DNA from 2 places in the Variovorax pasteuri genome. Region 2 is predicted to be linked to the other one. Evidence: predicted binding sites of a transcription regulator. Region 2 holds the regulator's gene; the other holds the start of a gene.

Region 1 (7,285 bases), on a different contig from region 2:
GTGCACGCTGCATCCACACAGATGCGGCGGCGGCCATCGCGCCGGTGCTCGTTGCCTGAATGGCCTGAGCTGCGCCAGGCCCTTTCAGCCACCGTTCCATCGCCCTTCATCGCCATGCCCCTGCACGACCCCGCCCACGCCTTCGTTCCCTACCCCGACGCGCCGGTGCCGCGCGCCGCGACCGGCCCGCTGGCCGACCTGAGCTTTGCCGCCAAGGACCTGTTCGACGTGGCCGGCTACCCCACGGGCGGCGGCAACCCCATCGTGCTGGCGATGTCGGGCATCAAGACGCAGACCGCGCCGACCGTGCAAAAGCTGCTCGACGCCGGCGCGCGCTTCGCGGGCAAGACCGTGACCGACGAACTCGCGTTCTCGATGAACGGCAACAACGCGCACTTCGGCGCGCCCCTCAACGGCGCCGCCAAGGACCGCATCACCGGCGGCAGCTCGTCGGGCTCGGCCTCGGCCGTGTCGTCGGGCCTGTGCGACTTCGCGCTGGGCACCGACACCGGCGGCTCGGTGCGCGCACCGGCCAACCACTGCGGCCTGTACGGCCTGCGCCCCACGCACGGCCGCGTGAGCCTGGAAGGCGCGCTCGACCTCGCGCCCAGCTTCGACACCTGCGGCTGGTTCGCGCGCGACGTCGGCACCTTCGCGCGCGTGGCCGACGTGCTGCTGGGCGCCGACACGGCCCGCCTTCCCGCGCGGGTTCGCCTGCTGCGCCCCGACGACGTGTGGGCGCTGGCCGTGCCCGCGGCCGCCAACGCGCTGCAGGGCGTGGCCGACCGCGCGCAGGCGTTGTTCGGTCCCGCGCAAGGGACCACCGTGGCGCTCGAGTCCTTCGACACGATGTTCTGGAACTTTCGCTACCTGCAGTCGCGCGAGGCCTGGCTCACCGACGGCCCGCTGATCGAGCGCTACGCGCCGCCGCTGGGCCCCGGCGTGGCCGAGCGCTTCGCGTGGTCCCGCGAAGTGACCGACGCGCAGGTGGTCACGGCCCGCGGCTTCCGCGCCGCGTTCCGCGACCACCTGGCCGCGCTGCTCGGCGACGACGGCGTGCTGCTGATGCCGACCATGCCCGACATCGCGCCGCTGCGCAGCGACAGCGAGGCCTCGCTGGAGGATTACCGCAACCGCGCGATCCGGATGCTGTGCATTGCGGGGCTGGCCGGTTTTCCGCAGCTGTCGATGCCGCTGGCGACGCGCGACGGCGCGCCGCTGGGCCTCTCGCTGCTGGGGCCGGCGGGGTCGGACCGGTCTCTGGTTGCGCTGGCCGAGCGCCTGGCAGCCTGAGCCTGAACTGAACCGGGGCCGCTAGTGCCGCCCCGAACCCTCGCTTGCGGCAGCATCATCCCTCGATGACGGCCGGCACTTCCAGGTGGCAGATGTCGCAGTCGACCTCGCCACCCGCACGCTCCACCACCACGAAGTCGCCCGCATCCACCGCCAGCAGCGCGTGATGCCAGGTGCCGGGCGCAAGCACCACGCCCTGACGCCCATTGGTGACGAAAGCAGCGAGCTCGCCCGCCGACACGGGCGCATCGCCGGCGCGCGCCACCACGATGACGAAGCGGCGCTCGCCCAGCGGCACGAAGCTCTGGCTGCCGAGGGCATGGCGCTCCATTTCCGTGACGGCATGCGGAAAGCGCCGGGCCTGCGCGCGGAACAGCGCGAGCATCGGGCGCCCGCCGTCGGCGCCGAGCTGCAGGTCGGCCAGCAGGTCGAAGCGCGTGGCGTTGCCGCCGTTGATCGGCCGGCCGGGGTCGGTGGCGGGCGCCGCGATGACGGTGCCGTACGGCGCGAAGGCTTGGGCGGTCAGCGGCTGCGCGGCGAGCGGCGCGGCGCCGATGGAAAGGGCATCGTTCATGCCGCGATTGCAGCAGAAAGCGTGCCGCGCGCCAACGCGAGGTCGGCCAGCCAGCGCTCGAAGGCCTCGGCGCGCTCCCCGTCGGGCAGCCGCAGCAGCGCCGACGGGTGCAGCGTGACGAACACGGGCCGCCCGTCCGCGCGCTCATGCAGCCAGGCGCCGCGCTCGGCCTGCACCGCCACCGCCCGCCCGAGCAGCGAGCGCGCCGCCGTGGCGCCCAACGCCACCAGCGCCTGCGGTCGCACCAGCGCGATCTCGCTGTCGAGCCAGTGCGCGCAGGCCAGCGCCTCGCGCTGCGCCGCGGTCTTGTGGATGCGGCGCTTGCCGCGCAGCTCGTACTTGAAGTGCTTCACGGCGTTGGCCAGGTACACGCTGTCGCGCGCCCAGCCCAGCTGCGCCATGGCGCGGTCCAGCAGCTGGCCGGCCGGGCCGACGAAGGGGCGGCCCGCCAGGTCTTCCTGATCGCCGGGCTGCTCGCCGACGAGCATGTGCCGCGCGCCTTGCGGGCCTTCGCCGCACACGGCCTGCGTGGCGAGTGCGCCGATGGGGCAATCGCGGCACGCATGCGCGGCGGCACGCAACTCGTCGAGGCTGGCCGGCGCCACGCCGTCGGCCGGCCGCAGGTGCAGCGGCACGGGTGCGCGGATGCGCCGGGCCACCGTGGGCGGCGCATCGATCATCGACTGGCTGCGCGCCGCGGCCGCGTCCGTCAACGGCTGGATCAGCGCGGCCTCCGGCAGGTTGTGCCAATAGCGGCGCGGCATCTCGCGCCGCATCATGGCGACCTTCAGGCGCGCGGGGTTGAAGATGTGCGCGTAGTAGGTCAGCCAGAGCTGCTCGCCGGCATCGGGCGGCGGCTTCTCGCGGCGGTCGGCGCCGTCGCGGAAAGACAGGGCCTCGCCATTCCATTCGACGCAGCGATCCGGCGTGAGGATGGCCCAGCGCATCTGCGCGAAGCGGCGCGCGAAGAACGGCGCGTTGGCCGCCACGATGCGGTGGTCGGGCTCGAACCACGCGACGTGGCGCTCGCCCACTTGCGCGTCCGCCACGCGGGTGAAGCGCACGAAGGCGCGCATCTTGTGGATGTCGCGGTGCACGGCCTTGGCCATCTGCTGCGCCTGCATCATGTCGGCGTCCAGCGGGTCGTGCCGCAGGGCCGGCTCGCGGGTCAGGCGCCAGAGCAGCCGGTACAGCAGCGCCAGGCGTTGCGGATCGCGGTGCAGGATCACGTCGGCACACAGCGCGACGAAGAACGCGGGCACCGCGTGCCGCACGGCGCCGGCGGCCGGTGGCGACGGTGCCAGCTCGAACGCATCGCCTTCGTCGCCAGCCCCGCCGAACAGGTCACCGGCCGCGCCTTCGCTCACCGCGCCGTCGCTCCATTCGACCTGGTCGGGCGGCACGCCGCCGGCCAGCAAGCGCCGCGCATGGCGGCGGAAAGCGTCGAGATCGACCGGGTCTTCGAGCCGTATGCGCATGGTGCTGGTCCTCGGCCTTTCTTCAGCCCTTGCTCAGAACAGCGAAGCCTGCGCTGCCGCTTGCGCCGGCCGGGCCGCAGGCGCAGCCGACGCCATGGCACCCGCAGCCGGCCGGTGCCCGTCGGCCACCACGAACGGCAGCACCTTGCGCGCCGGCACGTGCAGGCGCCGCAGGTCGTCGGCGCGCACCCGGCGCACGCGCCGCGCCTGCAGCAGCCGCTCGACCGCCTTCACGCCCAGCCCGGGCACGCGCAGCAGCATCTCGCGCGGCGCGTGGTTCAGGTCGACCGGAAAGCGCTCGGCATGCGCCAGCGCCCAGGCCAGCTTGGGGTCGACGTCCAGCCGCAGCAGTCCGTCGGGCGCGGCCACGATCTCCTGGTGCTCGAAGCCGTAGAAGCGCATGAGCCAGTCGGCCTGGTAGAGCCGGTGCTCGCGCATGAGCGGCGGTGCCACCAGCGGCAGCGCGCGGGCCGCATCGGGAATGGGGCTGAAGGCCGAGTAGTACACGCGCTTCAACTTGTAGGCGCCGTACAGCGTGGCGCTGGACGCGAGGATGCGCCGGTCGTCGGTGGCGTCGGCGCCCACGATCATCTGCGTGCTCTGGCCTGCGGGCGCGAAAGGCGGCGGCTTGGCGGCGGTGGGCGCGGCGCCCGGCAGCGCGCGGATGGGCACCACGCGGCGCGCCTCCTCGCGCGTGTCGTCGATGCGCAGGCGCAGCCGTGCCATGGAGCGGCGAATGGCGCTTTCGTTCTTCTCGGGCGCCAGGGCCTGCAGCCCTTCGGCGGTGGGCATCTCGACGTTGATGCTGAGCCGGTCGGCATAGCGGCCGGCGCGCGCCAGCAGTTCGTCGCTGGCGTCGGGAATGGTCTTCAGGTGGATGTAGCCGCGAAAGTCGTGCTCCTCGCGCAGCACGCGCGCCACCTCGACCACCTGCTCCATGGTGTGGTCGGGCGACTTGATGATGCCGCTGGACAGGAACAAGCCCTCGATGCAGTTGCGGCGGTAGAAATCCAGCGTGAGCTGCACCACTTCTTCGACGCGAAAGCGCGCACGCGGCACGTTGCTCGACGCGCGGTTGACGCAATAGAGGCAGTCGTACTGGCAGTGGTTGGTCAGCAGCACCTTCAGCAGCGAGATGCAGCGGCCGTCGGGCGCGTAGCTGTGGCAGATGCCCGCGCCCTCGGTGGAGCCGATGCCGCGCCCGCCCAGCGAATCGCGCGGCTGCGAGCCGCTCGACGCGCAGGAGGCGTCGTACTTGGCGGCGTCGGCCAGGATGGCGAGTTTGCGCTGGATGTCCACGGGGGCCTTGATGAAGCGGGTACTGTATGAATATACAGTTTTAAACCGCGGCCGTCCCGCGGAAATCCTGTCATCTGGCTGCGATTTGTAAGCCGGCCATTGCGCATTGCGCAGCCCCCGAACCTTGGCTACCCTCGCTGGCAGATGACCGACGACCCCACAGCGCCCGCCCCTACGCCCGATGACGGCGCCACGGCACCCGCCCCCGGCCCGATTTGCGCCAACCTCCCCGACGATGGCCTCGCAAGCAAGTTCACCGCTCCCCATGGCGTGCCCGCCTTCGCGGTGCGCTGGCACGGCGGGGTGTACGCCTACCTCAACCAGTGCCCGCATGCGGGCGGCCCGCTCGACTTCGAGGGCCAGGTGCTCGAAAGCTCGGGCCGCTTCCTGATGTGCGCGCGTCACGGAGCCATCTTCGAGCCCGACACCGGCAAGTGCGTCGGCGGCCCCTGCCGCGGCGCGCGGCTCACGCCGCTGGCGGTGCACGAGAAGACGGACGGCAGCGTGTGGCTGGGCCACGCCGGATGAACACAACCTTTACAGGAGATTCCATGCGCAACAAGCTTCACTCCCTCGCCTCGCCAGTGGCGGCCCTCGCCCTCGCAGGCCTCATGGCCGGCTGCACCGGCATGTCGGGCGGCACCGGCGCCGGCGGCAAGGCCTTCACGGGCATGCGCGTCAGCTCCAGCGCCTTCGCCGACAACGGCCTGATCCCGGCCGAGCACGCCGGGGCCGGCGAGTGCGGCGGCAAGAACGTCTCGCCGCCCGTGGCATGGAGCAACCTGCCGGCCAAGACCAAATCGGTCGCCGTGCTGATCTTCGACCCGGACGGCGCGGCCGGCCTGGGCGTGTCGCACTGGGTGGCCTACAACATCGCGGCCGAGCGCGGCGAACTCAAGGCCGGCGAAGGCCAGGCGGGCTCGAACTTCAACTTCACCATGGGCCCGAACGTGGCCGGCGCGCCCGCGTACCGCGGCATGTGCCCGCCGGTGGGCGACCGGCCGCACCACTACGTGATGACCGTGGTCGCCTCCGACCTCGCACCGGGCGCGCTGCCTGCCGGACTGTCGCGCGACGCGCTGGTGGCCGCGCTCAAGGGCCATGCGCTGGGCGGACAGAGCGTGGTGGGCCTGTACAGCCGCTGATGCCGCTGATGCCGCCGGTGCTGTCGTTGCGCAAGACCCGCTGGGGGCGCGTCAACGGGGCGCCGCGTGTCAAATGCAAAGCTATGCACGCGGGTAATAATTAAGGCTCCCGTTCGCCGGCGCCGGTCAGCCATGGCTGCTGCCGCTTTTCCGAAAGCTTCATCGATGGTCATGCCAGCAGCCGCGTCCGCCTCTTCATCGGTTTCAACGGGCTCCACCGCTCCACCCTCCGCCGGCGACCTCGACGCCATGTTCGACCTGGCGCCCGTCTCGCTCTGGGTCGAGGACTACAGCGACCTCAAGCGCAAGCTGGACGGCTGGCGCGCCGAAGGCGTCACCGACCTGGTCGCCTACCTGGCCGAAGACCCCCTGCGCGTGAGCGACTGCATGGCGCTGTTGAAGGTGCTGCGGGTCAACCAGCACACGCTGAAGCTCTTTGCGGCCGACAGCCAGGAAACCCTGCTCGGCGCGCTCGACCGCGTGTTCCGAGGCGACATGTCGGCCACCGTGGTGCACGAGCTCGACCGGCTGTGGCGCGGCGAACTCACCTTCGAGAGCGAGACCGTCAACTACGCCCTGGACGGCCGCCGGCTCGACGTGCGCGTGCGCGCCCGCGTGCTGCCCGGCCATGAAGACAGCTGGGACCGCGTGCTGGTCTCGCTCGACGACATCACCGAGCGCGTGGCCGCGCAGCGCCTGCGCGACGAAAGCGCCAGGTACGCGCGCAGCCTGTTCGACCGCTCGCCGGTGTCGCTGTGGGTGGAAGACTTCAGCGCGGTGCGCACGCTGATGGACAACATCCGCGCGCGCGGCATCACCGACTTCGCCACCTTCATCAAGGTGCATCCCGAGTTCGTCACGCGCTGCATGCAGGAGATCCGCGTCATCGACGTGAACCAGGAAACCCTGCGCATGTTCGGCGCGCCCGACCTGACCACGCTGCTGGGCAGCCTGTCGCGCGTCTTTCGCGACGAGATGCGCGAATCTTTCGCGGAGCAGTTGCACGACCTGTGGAACGGCAAGACGGTGCAGCACCGCGAGGTGCTCAACTACTCGCTGTCGGGCGAGGCGCTCAACATCCACATGCAGTTCGCCGTGCAGGACGACCGGCTCGACACCTGGGACCTGGTGCTGGTGTCGCTGGTGGACATCACCGCGCGCAAGAAGGCCGAGGCCTACCTCGAGTACCTCGGCAAGCACGACGTGCTCACGCAGCTGTGCAACCGCACCTACTACACCGAGGAGCTCAACCGGCTGTCGCGCAAGGGCCCGTGGCCGGTGTCGATCGTCGTCATCGACCTCAACGGCCTGAAGCAGCTCAACGACCAGGAAGGCCACGCCGCCGGCGACTCGATGCTGCGCCGCATGGGCGAGGTGCTCGACAAGGCCGTCGCGCCGCCGGCCTGGCCCGCGCGCGTGGGCGGCGACGAGTTCGCCGTGCTGCTGCCGATGACCGACGAGCGCGGCGCCGACGCGATGCGCGAGCGCATCCTCAT
Region 2 (7,285 bases):
CAGCGACCCGCTGAACGTCGGCGACGAACCCGCACTGATTCATCACGCGACCCAGGCGCCTGTGTTCGTGGCACGCAGGCGTGTCGAGGCAGCACGCGCACTGCTCGCCCGGCACCCCGCCACGCAGGTCATCGTCAGCGACGACGGCCTGCAGCATCTGGCGCTGGCTCGCGACATCGAAATCTGCGTGTTCGACGACCGGGGCATCGGAAACGGCTGGCGCTTGCCCGCCGGCCCCTTGCGCGAAGCCTGGCCGCGCGCCTGCGACCTCGTGTTGCACAGCGGCGCACACCCTGCCTTCGCCGGGGGCTACACCGCCACGCGCCGCCTCGCGCAGGACGCCCTGACCCATGACGGCAAGCGCGTGCCATTGGGCACGCTCGCCGGCTTGCCATTGATTGCCACGGCGGCCATTGCACGGCCAGAGTCCTTTTTCGACATGCTGCGCGCGCGCGGCCTCACGCTCGCCAAGACCGTGCCCATGCCGGATCACTACGACTTCGAAAATTGGCAACGGCCGGCCGCAGCCGAACGAACGCTGGTCTGCACCGAAAAGGACGCCGTCAAGCTCTGGCGCAAGGCCCCCGATGCCCTGGCGGTGCCGCTGGAGTTCACGCCCTCCGCAGAATTCTTCACCGCACTCGACGCAAAGCTATCATCGCTCGATGGATACCAAGCTGCTTGAACTGCTCGTCTGCCCCGTCACCAAAGGTCCGCTGACCTGGAACCCCGAGAAGCAGGAGCTCTGCTCGCGCAGCGCACGCCTCGCCTACCCGGTGCGCGACGGCATTCCGGTGCTGCTGGAGAACGAAGCCCGCACGCTGTCTGACGAAGAGCTCGGGCTGTGAGCTTCACCGTCCTGGTGCCGGCGCGCCTGGCGTCCACGCGGCTTCCCAACAAACCCCTGGCCGACATCGCCGGCGTGCCCATGGTGGTGCGCGTGGCCCGGCGCGCCAGCGAATCCGGCGCCTCGCGCGTGGTGGTCGCCGGCGACGACCCCTCCATCGTTTCGGCATGCAAGGCGCATGGCGTCGAAGCCATCCTGACCCGCCAGGACCACCCCAGCGGCACCGACCGGCTGGCCGAAGCCTGCGAGCAACTGGGACTGGACGGCGACGACATCGTGGTGAACGTCCAGGGCGACGAACCGCTGATCGACCCTGCGCTGATCGATGCCGTGGCGTCCACGCTGGCCAGCCACGCCGAAGCCGACATGAGCACCGCGGCCCACGCGATCGATTCGATCTCCGATTTCATGAACCCGAACGTGGTGAAGGCCGTGCTCGACGCGCAAGGCAACGCCATGTACTTCAGCCGCGCTCCCGTTCCATGGTGGCGCGACGGCTCCACCAGCGGCGCAGCGCCGAGCGTGCTGCCCACGCCGGCGCCATTGCGGCACATCGGCATCTACGGCTACCGCGCGGGCTTCGTGCGCAAGTTTCCGTTGCTTGCGCCCGCTCCCGTCGAGGCGACCGAGGCGCTGGAACAACTGCGCGCGCTGTGGCACGGTCACCGCATTGCGGTGCATGTGAGCGATGTCGCGCCCGGTCCGGGCATCGACACGCCGGAAGACCTGGCGCGGGTCCGCGCCGTGTTTGCCGCAGGCCCCACCGCCTGAGAAAACCGCCGCCCCGGTGGGAAACGCGGGGATTTCTCGAGGGGCACGCATGCTATCCTCGAAGCAATTCCGCCTTGCCAAGCCCTCGGGCCGACGCTTGGTGCGACACAAAATCTAAGAACCGTCCGAGGACACCATGAGACTAATTTTGCTGGGCGCGCCCGGGGCGGGCAAAGGCACGCAGGCGGCTTTCATTTGCCAGAAATACAGCATTCCCCAAATCTCGACCGGCGACATGCTGCGCGCCGCCGTCAAGGCCGGTACGCCGCTGGGGCAGCAGGCCAAGGCCATCATGGATGCGGGCGCACTGGTCAGCGACGACCTGATCATCAATCTGGTGAAGGAACGCATCGCGCAGGCCGACTGCGCCAGCGGATTCCTGTTCGACGGCTTTCCGCGCACCATTCCGCAGGCCGACGCCATGAAGGCAGCCGGCGTCAAGCTTGATTACGTGCTTGAGATCGACGTGCCCTTCAGCGACATCATCGAACGCATGAGCGGCCGTCGCTCGCACCCGGCATCGGGGCGCACCTACCACGTCAAGTTCAACCCACCCAAGGTGGAAGGCAAGGACGACGTGACGGGAGAAGACCTGATCCAACGCGAAGACGACAAGGAAGAAACCGTGGGCAAGCGGCTGGACGTGTACAGCCAGCAGACGCGCCCGCTGGTGGACTACTACTCGGCCTGGGCCAAGGCCGACCCCGCCGCCGCGCCGAAGTATCGCGCCATCGCAGGCGTGGGCACAGTCGACGAAATCACCCAGCGTGCGCTTGCCGCACTGAGCAGCTGATCAGCTGATTTCGCAGCCGCCCTCGGCCATTGGCACTGGGCGGCTTTTTCTCTTAGCCGAGCAGTTCCAGCATCAGCGCGATGCGCGCCTTCACCGGCGTCAACGCGCCTGCGTCGCGCAGTTGGTCGCCTGCCTTCGGCAGGATGCGCCCGTTCATGCATCGCGTGGCACGAATCACCGCCACACCTTCGGCCTGAGCCTTCAGCGCGGCTTCTTCGAGCGAATGGTGCAGCGTGCCGTTGCCGGTTGCCGCGAGCACCAGTCCTCGCGGCGGCTCAGCACCGTTGGACTGGACGAGCGCGTCGATCAGCGCGCCACTGGCACCCGCGTAGCTCATGACGATCTCGACGCGAGGCCACCGCAAGCCGCTGGCGTCGAAGATCTTCGCCCTGCGAGACACAGCCGCTTCGGGCCATGCCCGGACCAGGCGCACTTCCCCTTCCTCCACATAGCCCACCGGCCCGGCATCGCCTGACGCAAAGGCTTCCAGCCGGTAGGTGTGGGTCTTCTGGATGTCCAGACCGCTGTGGATGGTTCCAGCGCACACCGCCGTCACGCCCCGCGCGCCTGCAGTGACGGCAACGCCGATGGCGTCCCGGACGTTCTGGGGTCCATCGGGCGCCAGCGCGGTCGCGGGTCGCATCGCGCAGGTCAGCACGACCGGCTTGGTCGCCGCCAACACGCTGTGCAGGAAAAAGGCCGTTTCCTCGAGCGTGTCCGTGCCGTGCGTGATCACAATGCCCGCTACGTCAGGCTGCGCGAGCCAATGCGCGCAGCGCTGCGCCAGCTTCTGCCAGACCTCGAAGGACATGTCCTTGCTGTCGAGTTGCGCCACCTGCTCTGCGACCAGCGTCACTCCAGCGGGCGGCTCGATGCCGCCCAGCAGGTCGGCCACGCCCACCTGCCCTGCGGTGTAGCCGATGTTGTCACCGCTGCTGGCAGCCTTGCCAGCGATGGTGCCGCCGGTACCCAGCACCACCACGCGGCGCACGTCAGGCAAAGGGGAATTGACCATGACTTGTCAACTTTTAAAAACTGGTTAAAAATACAGCTACTGGATATCTACCCAGTGCCGCAAGGAACCACACATGCAGTTCGCCGTGAAGCTTACAGCCCGCCAGCAGCAGATCCTGGACTTGATCCAGAGCGCCATCGCACGCACCGGTGCGCCACCCACGCGCGCCGAAATCGCCAACGAACTGGGGTTCAAGTCGGCCAATGCCGCCGAAGAACACCTTCAGGCGCTGGCCCGCAAGGGCGTGATCGAACTCGTCAGCGGCACCTCGCGCGGCATTCGCCTCAAGGGCGACGCCCTGCGCTCGCTCAACGAAACGCGCCACCGCGAAGGCGGCCAGTTCTCGCTCTCGCTGCCTGGCATGGCCCAGCTGGCGCTGCCGCTCATCGGTCGTGTCGCAGCCGGCTCGCCCATCCTGGCGCAAGAGCATGTCGACCAGACCTACTACGTCGAGAACACGCTGTTCCAGCGCCAGCCCGACTACCTGCTGAAGGTGCGCGGCATGTCGATGCGCGACGCCGGCATCATGGACGGCGACCTGCTCGCCGTGCAGGCCACCAAGGAAGCACGCAACGGGCAAATCGTGGTTGCGCGGCTGGGCGAAGAAGTGACCGTCAAGCGCCTCAAGCGCAACAAGCAGGTCATCGAGCTGCACGCCGAAAACCCCGACTACCCGACCATCATCGTGCAGCCGGGCGAGCCCTTCGAAATCGAAGGCCTCGCGGTCGGGCTCATCCGCAACACCATGCTCATGTAGGCCCATGGCCTGCTGGCAACAGCACCTCATCCGGCCGCAACAGGTGGCGGGCGTATGGCGCGAAGTCGCCATCACCCTGTCGCGGCCGATTCAAGAAATCCTGCCTGTGTTCAACCTCATACTTTTTTGGAGTTCACATGGGAATCGCCCTTCTCGCCATCGCTGATTTCTGGATGCCGCTGCAATCGCTGGCCAACCGCCTGATTCCGGCGCGCCGACCCCACGCCAGGGATCGGCTCGACGCCAACGACACGTCCGCCGGATTGCGCTACGTGGCCGTGCGCCCCGCTTGCACCACCCGCGTCGGCAGCAACGCCACGGCGCCCGAGGTTGCCACGGCCCCTGCACGCCCCCTGCGCGTGGTTCGCGTGGTCGAGGGCAAAGGCCAGCAGCGCAACAACCGCGTCGTGATCTCCGGGCGCATGGCCGACGTGTGCGACGAGCTCGACCGGCTGGCCGCGCTCGAAGCCGCAGAAACCCTGGCCACGGTCCACCGCTCGACGCGGCTGCACTGACGCAAAACGCCTCTGCGGAGGGGCCCGGAAGCCGCCGCGGGCCGGGTATCCAAACGTTCACTGGTGCGACATGCCAATGCTGCGAGGCACAATGGCACGCCATGAACATTGTGATCCTCGACGACTACCAGGACGCGGTGCGCAAATTGCGCTGCGCCGCCAAGCTGGACGCGTACGCGGCCAAGGTCTACACCAACACGGTGAAAGGCATCGGGCAACTGTCGGTTCGCCTCAAGGACGCCGATGTGATCGTGCTGATTCGCGAGCGCTCCCAGATTTCTCGCCAGCTCATCGAAAAGCTGCCCAAGCTCAAGCTCATTTCGCAGACCGGGCGCGTCGCCGGCCACATCGACGTCGCGGCATGTACCGAGCGCGGCGTGGCAGTGGCCGAGGGTTCCGGCTCTCCGCAAGCGCCTGCCGAACTCACCTGGGCACTCATCATGGCCGCCATGCGCCGGCTGCCGCAGTACATCAGCAACCTCAAGCACGGCGCGTGGCAGCAATCCGGGCTCAAGTCGGCGTCGATGCCACCCAATTTCGGACTCGGCTCCGTGCTCAAGGGCAAGACGCTGTGCATCTGGGGCTATGGCCGCATCGGCCAACTCGTGGCGCGCTACGGTCAGGCGTTCGGCATGCAGGTCGTGATCTGGGGGCGTGAAGCCAGCTGCGCCAAGGCCCGATCCGACGGCTTCCAGGTCGCGCAGAATCGCCATGAATTCTTCGCCGCCGCCGACGTTCTGTCGGTGCATCTGCGGCTCAACGAAGAGACCAACGGCCTCATCACGCTGGAAGACCTCTCCCGCATGAAGCCGACGGCGCTGTTCGTCAACACCTCGCGCGCCGAACTGGTCGAAGCCGACGCCCTGCTCGCCGCACTCAACCGCGGCCGCCCGGGACTGGCTGCCATCGACGTGTTCGAGAGCGAGCCGCCGCTGCAGGGCCACGCGCTGCTTCGGCTGGAGAACTGCATCTGCACTCCGCACATCGGCTACGTGGAGCAGGAAAGCTACGAGAGCTACTTCGGCCAGGCGTTCGACAACGTCGTGAGCTACATCAACGGCAATCCCACCAACATCGTGAACCCGGGCGCGCTGCAGGTCCGCCGGTGAGCCCGGTCGCGCCGCAGCGCACGTCGCGACGTGCGCTCTGGGCGCTGCTCGCCGGCAACTTCGTGATCGGCACCGGCGTGATGGTGGTGCCGGGCACGCTCAATGAAATCAGCGTGTCGCTGTCGGTCGGCGTCGCCACCGCCGGGCAGCTGATCACGGCCGCCGCGGTGGTGATGTGCATCGGTGCGCCGCTGCTGGCCGCCGCGGTCGCGGGCTGGGACCGGCGCCAGCTGCTGGCCCTCACCATGCTCTGGTACGCCGCCGGGCACCTGCTCGCGGCCTGGATGCCGAGCTTCGGCGCCCTCCTGCCGGTACGCATGCTCACGGTCATTGCGCCGGCCATCTTCACCCCGCAGGCCGCGGCGTGCGTCGGCATGCTGGTGCCGGCGGAGCAGCGCGGGCGCGCCGTCACCTTCGTCTTTCTGGGCTGGTCCATGGCCTCGGTGCTGGGCCTGCCCATCGGCGCGTTGATCGGCGGCCATCTGGGCTGGCGCATGGCATTCATGGCCATCGCCGCCCTCAGTGTCGCGAGCGCCGCATCGATCTGGCTGACCTTGCCGAACGGCATTCGTCCCGCCGTGCTGACGGCGGCGGCCTGGTCGCGTGTGCTGCGCAGCCCGGTGCTGATGGGCATCGTCTCGGTCACGGCGCTGCAGGGCGCGGGCCAGTTCGTGCTGTCCAGCTATTTCGGCCCGATCCTCAAGCAGAGCTACGGCGCCGACGCGACCGCGCTCAGTGTGATATGGGCACTGTTCGGCATCTTCGGCCTGATCGGCAACATGGTGGTCAGCCGGTACATCGACCGTGTAGGCGCCGGGCGCATGGTGCTCATCACCAGCGCATTGATCGCCGTGAGCCTGCTGCTGTGGCCGCTGGCTTCCACGCTCGCCTGGCTGGCCGTGGTGCTGGTGCCCTGGGGGTTGGGCTGCTTTGCGACCAATTCGGCCCAGCAAGCGCGCCTGGTGGGCCTTGCACCTGCCCTCGCGCCGGGCTCGGTGGCGCTGAACAGCTCGGGCATCTACACGGGCCAGGCGGTGGGCGCCGCGCTCGGCGGCTGGCTGCTGGCCAACGACGCAGGGGCCTGGATGAGCTGGCTCGGCCTCGCGGTGCTGGTGCTGGCCATGGCGCTGAGCGTGGCCATCGACCGCAGCGGGCGGCCGGCCTGACCGTTTGAGGCCTGCCCGCAGAAAAAGGCCCCCGCGTAAAACCCGTCACGCCCCGTACGCGCGGCGCTGCAAAATCGGAGCCTTCGACAGCACGCCCGCGGCAACTGCCCCATCGCCTGCGCGGCAGGCCCGGAACCCATCCAACCATTGAAGATTTCCAGCAAATGACAGTGAACTACACCCGAATCGGCGTCGTCGGCGCCGGGGCCATGGGTCGCGGCATCGCGCAGATTGCCGCCCAGGCAGGCAGCGACGTGCTGCTGCTCGACAGCTTCGCCGGCGCCGCCGAGCGCGGGCGCGAAGCCCTGGTCG

What was found. Region 2 encodes LexA, which represses DNA repair genes until DNA is damaged. Its sites were predicted from a motif close to ACTGTATNNNNATACAGT; they were not measured.
Region 1: a site for LexA is predicted at 4,666-4,683, ahead of ACSFBM_RS22205 (putative DNA modification/repair radical SAM protein). Genes of this name have one in related genera too.

Annotation. Positions count from the first base shown of each region.
Region 1 covers NZ_JBPJZS010000006.1:199,023-206,307, forward strand. The annotation lists gene ACSFBM_RS22185 (ABC transporter ATP-binding protein) at 1-59, shown strand, start outside; gene ACSFBM_RS22190 (amidase) at 115-1,293, shown strand; gene ACSFBM_RS22195 (ureidoglycolate lyase) at 1,349-1,867, opposite strand; gene ACSFBM_RS22200 (UdgX family uracil-DNA binding protein) at 1,864-3,345, opposite strand; gene ACSFBM_RS22205 (putative DNA modification/repair radical SAM protein) at 3,379-4,644, opposite strand; gene ACSFBM_RS22210 (Rieske (2Fe-2S) protein) at 4,789-5,172, shown strand; gene ACSFBM_RS22215 (YbhB/YbcL family Raf kinase inhibitor-like protein) at 5,196-5,789, shown strand; gene ACSFBM_RS22220 (sensor domain-containing diguanylate cyclase) at 5,955-7,285, shown strand, end outside.
Region 2 covers NZ_JBPJZS010000001.1:1,473,451-1,480,735, reverse strand. The annotation lists gene lpxK (tetraacyldisaccharide 4'-kinase) at 1-685, shown strand, start outside; gene ACSFBM_RS06985 (Trm112 family protein) at 666-848, shown strand; gene kdsB (3-deoxy-manno-octulosonate cytidylyltransferase) at 845-1,618, shown strand; gene adk (adenylate kinase) at 1,755-2,411, shown strand; gene ACSFBM_RS06970 (asparaginase) at 2,464-3,426, opposite strand; gene lexA (transcriptional repressor LexA) at 3,500-4,183, shown strand; gene ACSFBM_RS06960 (hypothetical protein) at 4,321-4,698, shown strand; gene ACSFBM_RS06955 (D-2-hydroxyacid dehydrogenase family protein) at 4,800-5,807, shown strand; gene ACSFBM_RS06950 (MFS transporter) at 5,804-6,973, shown strand; gene ACSFBM_RS06945 (3-hydroxyacyl-CoA dehydrogenase) at 7,138-7,285, shown strand, end outside.